Regions from separate parts of the Anaerostipes sp. PC18 genome, predicted to be linked through region 2. Evidence: riboswitches for the same ligand, from Rfam matches in the RefSeq annotation. Region 2 holds a riboswitch; each other region holds the start of a gene.
The links. A riboswitch is a leader RNA that binds a small molecule or an ion and turns the genes downstream of it on or off. The one in region 2 is predicted to bind thiamine pyrophosphate.

Region 1: another riboswitch for thiamine pyrophosphate. It lies ahead of P8F77_RS01290 (thiamine-binding protein); the one in region 2 lies ahead of thiS (sulfur carrier protein ThiS).
Region 3: another riboswitch for thiamine pyrophosphate. It lies ahead of thiC (phosphomethylpyrimidine synthase ThiC); the one in region 2 lies ahead of thiS (sulfur carrier protein ThiS).

What each region holds. Positions count from the first base shown of each region.
Region 1 is NZ_CP121164.1:245,963-249,241, reverse strand. Features, by position in the region: gene P8F77_RS01300 (ABC transporter substrate-binding protein) at 1-604, opposite strand, end outside; gene P8F77_RS01295 (ABC transporter permease) at 633-1,397, opposite strand; gene P8F77_RS01290 (thiamine-binding protein) at 1,366-1,662, opposite strand; TPP riboswitch at 1,857-1,970, opposite strand; gene P8F77_RS01285 (amidophosphoribosyltransferase) at 2,133-3,279, shown strand, end outside.
Region 2 is NZ_CP121164.1:1,198,104-1,201,382, forward strand. Features, by position in the region: gene P8F77_RS06535 (GH32 C-terminal domain-containing protein) at 1-539, shown strand, start outside; gene P8F77_RS06540 (hypothetical protein) at 670-942, shown strand; TPP riboswitch at 1,144-1,250, shown strand; gene thiS (sulfur carrier protein ThiS) at 1,316-1,513, shown strand; gene thiF (sulfur carrier protein ThiS adenylyltransferase ThiF) at 1,515-2,147, shown strand; gene P8F77_RS06555 (thiazole synthase) at 2,150-2,917, shown strand; gene thiH (2-iminoacetate synthase ThiH) at 2,922-3,279, shown strand, end outside.
Region 3 is NZ_CP121164.1:2,839,125-2,842,403, reverse strand. Features, by position in the region: gene thiC (phosphomethylpyrimidine synthase ThiC) at 1-1,238, opposite strand, end outside; TPP riboswitch at 1,331-1,434, opposite strand; gene P8F77_RS15265 (patatin family protein) at 1,642-2,472, shown strand; gene P8F77_RS15260 (hypothetical protein) at 2,503-3,279, shown strand, end outside.

The DNA.
Region 1 (3,279 bases), 950 kb from region 2:
CCTCTGTGGCAATCCCCGCCCATCCATAGTAGATCCAGATGGCATCCACTTTTTTGCTCTTTAATGCAGAGACCTCATCGGTGACAGTGCTCGAGATCATTTCTACCTTGCTGAAATTCCCTTTGTCCTTCTCAACCACCTGTTTTAAGATTGCTTTTTCAATATCCTGATTCCATGTGGCATATTTTTTGCCTTCCAGCCCCTTCGGACGCTTGATCCCTTCCCCCTTCCGGGAAACGATCCCCGATGTATTATGCTGTAAAACTGCTGCCACAGCCTTGATCGGAAGGGCATCATCTCCAACGACAGCAGGCATCATTGTATCCTGAAATGAAATACCGAACTGTGCTTTCCCGGAGCCCACAAGTACTTCTGCTCCGTCCTCCGGCGGCTGTACGATTTCCACGTCCAGGCCGGCCTCTTTAAAATATCCTTTTTCCTTTGCCACATAAATACCTGTGTGGTTAGTATTCGGTGTCCAGTCCAGAACAAATGTAATCTTTTTAAGCTTTCCGTCTCCGGCTTCCTCTTTCTTTGATCCGCATCCAGTCATTGATACAGCTAATAATGCAGAAAGGAATACAGCTAACATTCTCTTTTTCATAATCATCATCCTCTTTTCACTTTTTCGGCTATTCCCGGCTCTCCCATGGCATACATTTCTTCTGCAGAAAATTGACTGCCCACATCAGCAGCAGACTGATCGCAGAAATCATAAAGATCACCGCGAACATTTTGTCAAATGCAAAACCTTTCTTAACCCGGATCATATAGACGCCCAGACCTTCAAATCCTCCCAGCCATTCTGAAATGACGGCTCCCACAACTGCATAGGAAGCTGAAATCCGCAGGCTGGCAAAAAACTGGCCCAGAGATCCCGGAAATTTCACATACCGGAATATCTGCAGCTTTGACGCACCCATGGATCGCATCAGACTGATTGTATCTTTGTCCGCCGAACGAAAGCCGTCCAGCAGGCTCACAGTAATCGGAAAAAATGTCACGATAATAATCAAGATTACCTTTGGAAGCATTTCATATCCAAACCACAATACAAGGAGCGGCGCAATGGCCACTGTGGGCACCGTCTGCGTCAACACGATCAGCGGATAAAATGCCTTATACATTTTATCGAAATGATCCATGAGCACTGCCATAAAAAAACCAATGACAACGCCCATCAGCAGACCGATAAACGATTCAATTATGGTCACTCTCGCATTCGTCATCAGCAGTGAAAAATCATTCACAAATGCCTTGACCACATCCACCGGCGACGGAAGCAGAAATTTTGAAACCATCCCTGTCCCGCTGGCAGTCTGCCATAATGCCAGAAGCACAAGGATCGCCGCTGCCGGCCACAGTTTATTGGTGGTGTTTTGTAACTTTTTTATCAATGGTAAGCACATCCCCTTCTGGCTTATAGGACACTTTAATGTAAGCCGCAACCGACGGTGCACCCGCACGGACAGCGATATGCTGACACTCTTTCACAATGTCCATCAGTTCATCGTAGTCACCCTCAATCGCAGTTTCAAACGGTCCCACATAATAATTCAGTCCCGTACTCTTAATATAATCAATTACCTGATCCACAATACGGATCAATTCTTCGTCATTGGCTGCCTCCGGCAGTGTTTGGATCGCTACGCTTGCATTCATATTTCTTTCCTCCTCATAAATCTGTTTCCTTGACAACTTTGCGTGCCGGATGCAATTTGCCAAAGGCAAATAATTTCCTTGCGCATCTGTGCACAACCTGCGGAGCATTTTTATTTCATTAGGGAAGGTCGTAGAACTTTACTATGAAATAAAAACCCCGCCGGATAAAATCCAACGGGGAAATAGTCTCATGTACAACTGTACTGTTTTATTCCTACGCTGGCATTACCCAGATCAGGTATAAGGGTTAAAGACTTCTTCTCGTCTTACTCTCAGCCGGCAGTCTGCCAGCACCCCTGTATATAAAGTTTTCGTATGTCTCGGTTTAACGGTATGTTTGTATTATAATGAATATATTGAATTAAATCAATTCCCATTTCGAAAGAATACCAATCTTTCCTTGTCCCGTTCCTTCCGTTTGGTTATAATAAATACAGCAATATAATTTTATTTACAAAACGGAGGAATTTATGGGCGGATTTTTTGGTGTCACTTCAAAACAGGATTGTGTTTTTGATTTATATTTTGGGACAGACTATCATTCCCATCTTGGGACAAGACGTGCCGGTATGGCGGTTTACAGTAAAGACGACGGTTTTGACCGGGCCATTCATAACATAGAAAATGCTCCGTTCCGGACAAAATTTGACAAAGACGTCAACAAAATGCACGGATATATGGGCATCGGCTGTATTTCCGATTACGAACCGCAGCCGCTGATCGTTCGCTCCCACCACGGTACTTACGCGATCATGACAGTAGGAAAGATCAATAACACGGATGAAATTATAAAGCAGATGTTTGATTCAGGCCACACACATTTTCTTGAAATGAGCGGCGGAGATATTAACGCAACGGAGCTGGTTGCTGCTATCATCAATCAGAAAGAACATCTCGTGGAAGGAATTCAGCATGCACAGGATGTCATCGACGGTTCCATGACGATCGTGCTTCTGACACCGAAAGGCATCTATGCCGCCAGAGACAAAATGGGCCGCACTCCGATTGCTGTAGGCAAAAAAGACGATGGCTACTGTATTTCCTTTGAGAGTTTTGCCTATTTGAATCTCGGATATGTGGCCGAACGTGAGCTTGGTCCCGGAGAGATCGTGATTCTTACGCCCGAAGGCATTCAGACTCTGGCAAAGCCAGGCGAAGATATGAAGATCTGTACTTTCCTTTGGGTTTATTATGGTTATCCTTCGTCCTCTTATGAAGGAATCAGCGTGGAGGAAATGCGCTATGAGTGCGGAAAGAAGCTGGCTCAGCGTGATGATGCCTCACCGGATACAGTGGCAGGAGTCCCTGATTCAGGAACCGCACATGCTATAGGATATGCCAACGAATCCGGAATCCCATTTTCCAGACCATTTATTAAATATACACCGACCTGGCCTCGTTCCTTTATGCCGACCATACAGAGCAAAAGGAATCTGATCGCCAAGATGAAACTGATCCCGGTCCACGAACTGATCCAGGATAAAAGCCTTTTATTGATTGATGACTCCATCGTAAGGGGAACCCAGCTCCGGGAAACCACAGAATTCCTTTATCAGAGCGGTGCAAAAGAGGTTCATGTCCGCCCGGCCTGTCCGCCGATCATATACGGATGCAAAT
Region 2 (3,279 bases):
AAAAGGCAGGAAAAGTTTATATTACTGCAAAAGTTGGAGTGTATTCAACGAAGAAAATGATAGTCATTAAAAGACCATATATTAAAATTACTTCCTGTCCATCCAGTGTATATACAGGAAAGAGTGTTCAACTAAAGGCTCAGGCAGTGGGTGTATCAGGAAAAGTAGCATGGAGCGTCAGCCGCCGGTCTTTGGCATCCGTTTCTGCGTCTGGAAAACTGTCTGCAAAAAAAGCAGGAAAGATCACAGTAACAGCAAAATTAAAAAATTACAGCAAAACAGTGAAGGTGACGATTAAAAAACCTTACCTGAAAATCACCTCCTATAGAAAGACAGTGAAACGTAGAAAAAGTTACCGGTTTAGAGCAAAAGCCTATGGAACCTCCAAGTCCGTCAAATGGTCTCTTTCATCAAAGAGCAAAAAATATGCTTCTATTTCAAAAGGCGGAAAGCTTACGACAAAAAGTAGAAAAGGGACTATCACGGTTTATATAAAGTCAGGTTGCGTAAGGAAAACTTTGAAAGTGAAAATTAAATAATAATATATTGTATTATTTGCGTATCCTATCTGTAGAAATGGAGATTTTCAGATTTTTGTATGTTTGAACAATTTTTATGATACTATAGTCACACTTAAAGATCTGAAGATAGATTCAGGAGGATATGATAATGGATAGCTTTGCTTTAAAAGGAGACATTATTTATACGCCTGAACCAGGGAAGTTCCGGAGCCACGAGGATTCTTATCTGGTCTGTGGAGACGGGAAGGTGAAGGGAAAATGGAGAGAACTTCCTGAACGATTTTCAGGGATCAGAGTTGAGGATTACAGCGGAAAGCTTATTTTTCCGGGGCTGTGTGATCTTCATATTCATTCGCCCCAGTATTCCTTCCGGGGGGATCGGGATGGATATGGAGCTGCTTCCCTGGCTGGAAACTTATAGTTCTGCAGTAATAGGTTGAAATAAAAGCAAATGTTCTGATGTATTACTTGTACCATACGGAACCGTGGCTGTGCTGAAAAAACGCAAATGATAGAAAAGCCGGCGCAAACGACAAAAAATATACTTGAATTTTTCAGATAACAGGATTATAATATTTTTTGGTAAGGCAGAGGAATGCTGTCTGCCATATAATTTCATAAACAAGTAAAACTGGAGAACCGATGTTATCGGCTGAGAAGAGGGTATAACCCGAAGATTCATGGAACCTGTTAGTTAGCACTAGCGTAGGGAGTTTTCAATCGATAGAACACAGAGATGGAGCTTACGCTTCATCTTTTTTTCGTTTGTGGCTCCGGGAAACGAAAGGAGAGTTATGATGCGTGTCAATGGAAACAAAAGATTCCTCGAGGGCAGGATCACTCTGAAGGAATTTCTTCTGAAAGAGGGTTACAGGCTTGAGCACATTGCGGTGGAGAGAAACGGAAAGATCGTCCCAAAGGCTGAGTATGAAACTATCATGCTGACAGAGGCGGATACACTGGAGATCGTCAGCTTCGTAGGCGGTGGATGAGATGCTGACGAGAGAACGATTTGAACAGGAACTGGACAGACGCCAGACGCCGAAAGTGAGGGAAAGGCTCAGGGAAGGAACCGTGGCCGTTGCGGGTCTTGGGGGTCTTGGCTCTAATATAGCCCTGATGCTTGCAAGAACGGGGATCAGGAAGCTGTTTCTGGCAGATTTTGACCGGGTAGATCCATCCAACCTAAACCGGCAGGCATACACCATTTCCCAGATTGGCATGAAAAAAACAGAAGCCATGAGTGAACTGATCCGCCAGGTCAACCCGTGGATTGAACTGGGATTTTTTGACGGAAGGGTGACGCAGGAAAATGCGGCAGAGCTGTTTCGGCCATATCCGATTATCTGCGAGGCATTTGACTCGCCAAAGGCGAAAGCCGAGCTGGTCAACGGCGTATTGTCTCAGCTGCCTGACAATACCGTTATTTCCGGCAGCGGGATGGCCGGATCTTACAGTTCAAACCTGATAAAAACGGCAAAGAAAATGAAACGGCTTTATGTGTGCGGAGACGGGACACATGGGATATCAACAGAGGAATCACTGACTGCGGCCAGAGTATCAATCTGTGCGGGACACGAGGCGAACATGGCGATACGGCTGATTTTAGGAGAAGAAGAGGTATAAAGATGAGTGATACATTAAAAATCGGAACAAAGGAATTTACATCAAGGTTTCTGCTTGGAACCGGAAAGTTCAGCCTGGAAAAGACGGCGGAGGCTGTAAATGCGGCCGAAGCCCAGATTGTTACTATGGCGCTCAGGCGGGTAAAGGAGGCAGGTTCCAGCAATATTTTAGAGTACATACCGGATACGGTGACACTGCTTCCAAACACCTCCGGGGCAAGAAATGCCCAGGAGGCTGTGCGCATTGCAAGGCTTGCAAGAGAAGTGGGATGCGGTGATTTTATCAAGATCGAAGTGATACGGGATACAAAGTATCTGATGCCCGACAACGCAGAGACAATCAAAGCCACGGAGATTCTTTCAAGAGAGGGTTTCACTGTTCTTCCCTATGTGAGCCCCGATTTGAATACGGCAAGGGACCTGGAAAGTGCAGGCGCCGCCGCGGTCATGCCTCTGGCAGCGCCCATCGGAAGCAACAAAGGACTCCTTACGAAAGATTTTATCCAAATGCTGATTGATGATACCGATCTTCCGGTCATTGTGGATGCCGGAATCGGGAAGCCGTCCGAGGCCTGTGCAGCAATGGAGATGGGAGCCGATGCCGTACTGGCAAATACGGCTGTAGCTACGGCAGGAGATGTGGTATCCATGGCAAAGGCTTTTAAAATGGCAGTTGACGCAGGAAGAAAGGCATACCTTGCCGGACTGGGACGGGTCCTGGACCATGGAGGAGATGCCTCATCTCCGCTGACAGGATTTTTGGAGGACTAGGGCGATGGAGATATTAGATGAAGTGTTAAAGGAATATGATGAATATGACTACAATGTTTACACAAAAGACGATGTCATCACAGCTCTTTCAAAAGAAACGGTGAGTGCTGAGGACTACAAGGCTCTGCTCTCACCGGCTGCCATGGATTTTCTGGAGCCAATGGCCAAAAGAGCAAAAAAGGAAACAATGAAGCATTTCGGGAATACGGTCTGTCTGTTTACACCGCTTTATATTGCCAATTACTGTGTCAATCACTGTGTGTACTGCGGCTTTAACTGTACCAATAAGATCCACCGGGCAAAGCTCACCATGGAAGAGATTGAACAGGAATACAAAGCTATCGCAGGGACAGGACTGAAGG
Region 3 (3,279 bases), 1.6 Mb from region 2:
CCGCACATGGTACATGTATCTTCTCTTTCAGGTTTTGATTCAGCGCGGTACCTTCTTGCCTTTTCAGGGTCTAAAGCCAGATCAAACTGGGCCTCCCAGTCAAGCTTCTGCCTTGCCTTGGCCATCTGGTTGTCCCAATCGATTGCTCCTTTTATGCCTTTGGCGATATCCGCCGCATGGGCTGCAATCTTTGAAGCCATAATGCCTTCTTTTACATCGTCTACATTTGGAAGACGCAGATGCTCGGCCGGTGTAACATAACACAGGAAGCTTGCACCGGATGCCGCTGCAATGGCACCTCCGATCGCTGAAGTGATATGGTCATATCCAGGGGCGATATCGGTAACCAGCGGCCCTAACACATAAAAAGGCGCACCTTTGCATATAGTCTGCTGAATTTTCATATTTGCCTGTATCTGGTCCATTGGCATGTGTCCGGGTCCTTCGATCATTACCTGGACATCCTTTTTCCAGGCCCGGGCCGTCAATTCTCCCAAAGTTACCAGCTCCTCGATCTGAGAAATATCGCTGGCGTCTTTAATGCACCCCGGACGGCAGGCATCCCCGAGGCTTAGAGTAACGTCATATTCATTACAAATGTCCAAAATCTCATCATAGTATTCAAAGAACGGATTTTCACAGCCGGTAGCTTCCATCCAGGCAAAGATCAATGATCCGCCGCGGGAAACAATGTTCATCTGTCTCTTCATGGCCTTAAAACGGTCTGCAGTACTGCGGTTAATCCCGCAGTGAATGGTCATGAAGTCGACTCCGTCTTCCGCATGCATTTTAAATATGTCGATCCATTCTCTGGATGTGATATCCTTGAGAGCCTTGTTGTAGTATACGATGGCATCGTAAATCGGAACAGTGCCCAGAATGGCCGGGCATTCAGCCACAAGCTTTCTTCTGAAGGTCTGAGTGTCCCCGAAAGAAGAAAGATCCATGATCGCTTCAGCACCCATGGAGACAGCCTGGTTTACTTTCTTCATTTCCATATCCATATTCAGACAGTCTCTGGATGTTCCAAGGTTGACATTGATCTTTGTTTTCAGGGAATTGCCGATGCCGAACGGCTTTAAGCATTTATGATTTTTGTTGGCCGGTATGACGATTGTTCCGGCGGCAACTTCATTCATAAGCTTTTGAAGATCCATTCCTTCATAGGCAGCTACAGTTTCCATTTCCTTGGTCGCGATGCCGGCTCTGGCGGCATTCATCTGTGTTGTGTAAGTCATCTTACAACCTCCTCGTTTCAATCAGTCGGGAGGGAATCTAAAATGCAGTATTTAGTTTTCGGAACATTACTTTTTAATGTACATGCTTCCGTTACAATAAGCATCTAAATCCCTACGTTGGCATTACCCAAATCAGGTATGATGGTCGAAGGTTCATCCTTCCTCTCAGCCCGTAAAAGCTCCCATTTTAGTTTCAAAAACGACCTTAAAGGTCATCTTTCGTATTGTATCATTGTTTATTAGAAAGTGCAATGGTTTGAAAATTGCAATATCAGCCAAAAGAGACAATCAAGTGATAAAAACTCATACAATAAGTTTCCAGTTTTTGTGTTATAATAAAGGAAAGGAGAAGCATTTCCGCGGATTACGGGGAGTGCCCAAACGCAGTTAGGAGTGAGAGAAAATGGCAAGTTTAATATTAGAGGGCGGGACATTCCGGCCTATTTTCAGCGCAGGGGTGATGGATGCCCTGCTGGACCGCGACATTATGTTTCCGTATGTGATCGGAGTGTCAGCCGGCATCTGTGACGGCTTTTCTTACGTATCCAGACAGAGGGAGAGAAATCTTCAGATCCTTATGAATCACAGAAATGATCCCAGGTATGTAGGAAGACAGAATCTTATCAAAGAAAGAAGCCTGTTCGGGCTGAATTTTGTTTACAATGTGATCCCAAATAAATTATATCCGTTTGACTGGGACACCTTTTACAAATATGACGGAAAAATCCTAGTGGGAGTTACCAATGCCCTGACCGGGGAAATCGAGTACAAAGACGGAAAAGACTTGGATGAGGAGTGCATGATGCTGAGGGCAACCTGCGCACTGCCGCTTATTTTCCCGGCGATCAATCTGGACGGTGTTCCTTATTTCGACGGAGGAATCGCAGATCCGATCCCGGTTCGCAAAGCGATACGGGACGGCAATGACAAGCATTTGATCGTACTCACAAGACCAAAGGGATATAAAAAGGAGCTCAGCAAAAGCCATAAGGTTACATCAAGGCTGCTGAAAAGAAAGTATCCGAAGCTTCCGGACCTGCTTTTGAACCGTCATGTGGAGTACAACCGCACTGTCCGGTACTGCGAGAGACTGGAGAGAGAAGGAAAGGCTGTGATTCTCAGGCCGGATCATCCCATTGACAGTTTTGAAAAGGATATCGATGTGCTCAGGGAGACTTATCAGATGGGATACGATATGGCAATAGAAAGAATAGAAGAAATCAAAAAACTGTGATACAATAAATTAGAAGAAGAGGTGGTCAGGATGGCAAGAATTTTGTATTCAGAGCGGCCGTATGTAGAAGAACTATCTACCAATAAGACAAGAAATTTAATAGTAATCTGTGAACGCCTCTTTCTGCCGGTGCAGGCAGATGCAGCCAAGCTTGAACTGGCCGGGGAGATCGCCGGCAGACTCATCGATGAGCCCCAGGTTCTTCTCTGGATGCTTCAGTTGGAGGCAATTGAACTTTTGTTTGAACTTTGGGAACAGAAGGATGGGCAGTTTGCACTGGAGCCCAATTTTAATGATCTTCAGCAGCTCCGGTATCTGGGCTTCATTCATGTGGAAGAGGACCAGGTGGCTGTTAATATAGAGGCAAAGGATCTGTTTTATTTTATTTTAAAGAGCCACAAGTCCGGGAAGATCATGGAAAGGCATACAAGATGGGAGCAGGTTATTTTCGGGATGCTGTTTACTTACGGTATTCTCGATGTATATTACTGCTATGATATTTTTGTGCAGGTGACAGGGGAGAAGATATCTTATGACGAGATGGAAAGGTTTCTCCTGATCCGGATCGTATTTTGGCGAAGCGGCATCCTGCTGCGCAATGAGAAAACAAAGCGCCTGTTTATGGTGAGCCGTGAGGTCCTTGACCGGAACGAAGTGTTTGACGAGTGGAACGAGTATCAGGATCTTAATTTCAAGGAATATACGGAAGATGAGTATGTGGCGCTTGCCATGGGCAACGGCGTGACCGGATGGCCGGGAGTCTCCGAGATGTTTACTTATATTCTGGAGGAGATCGAGGACGACCGC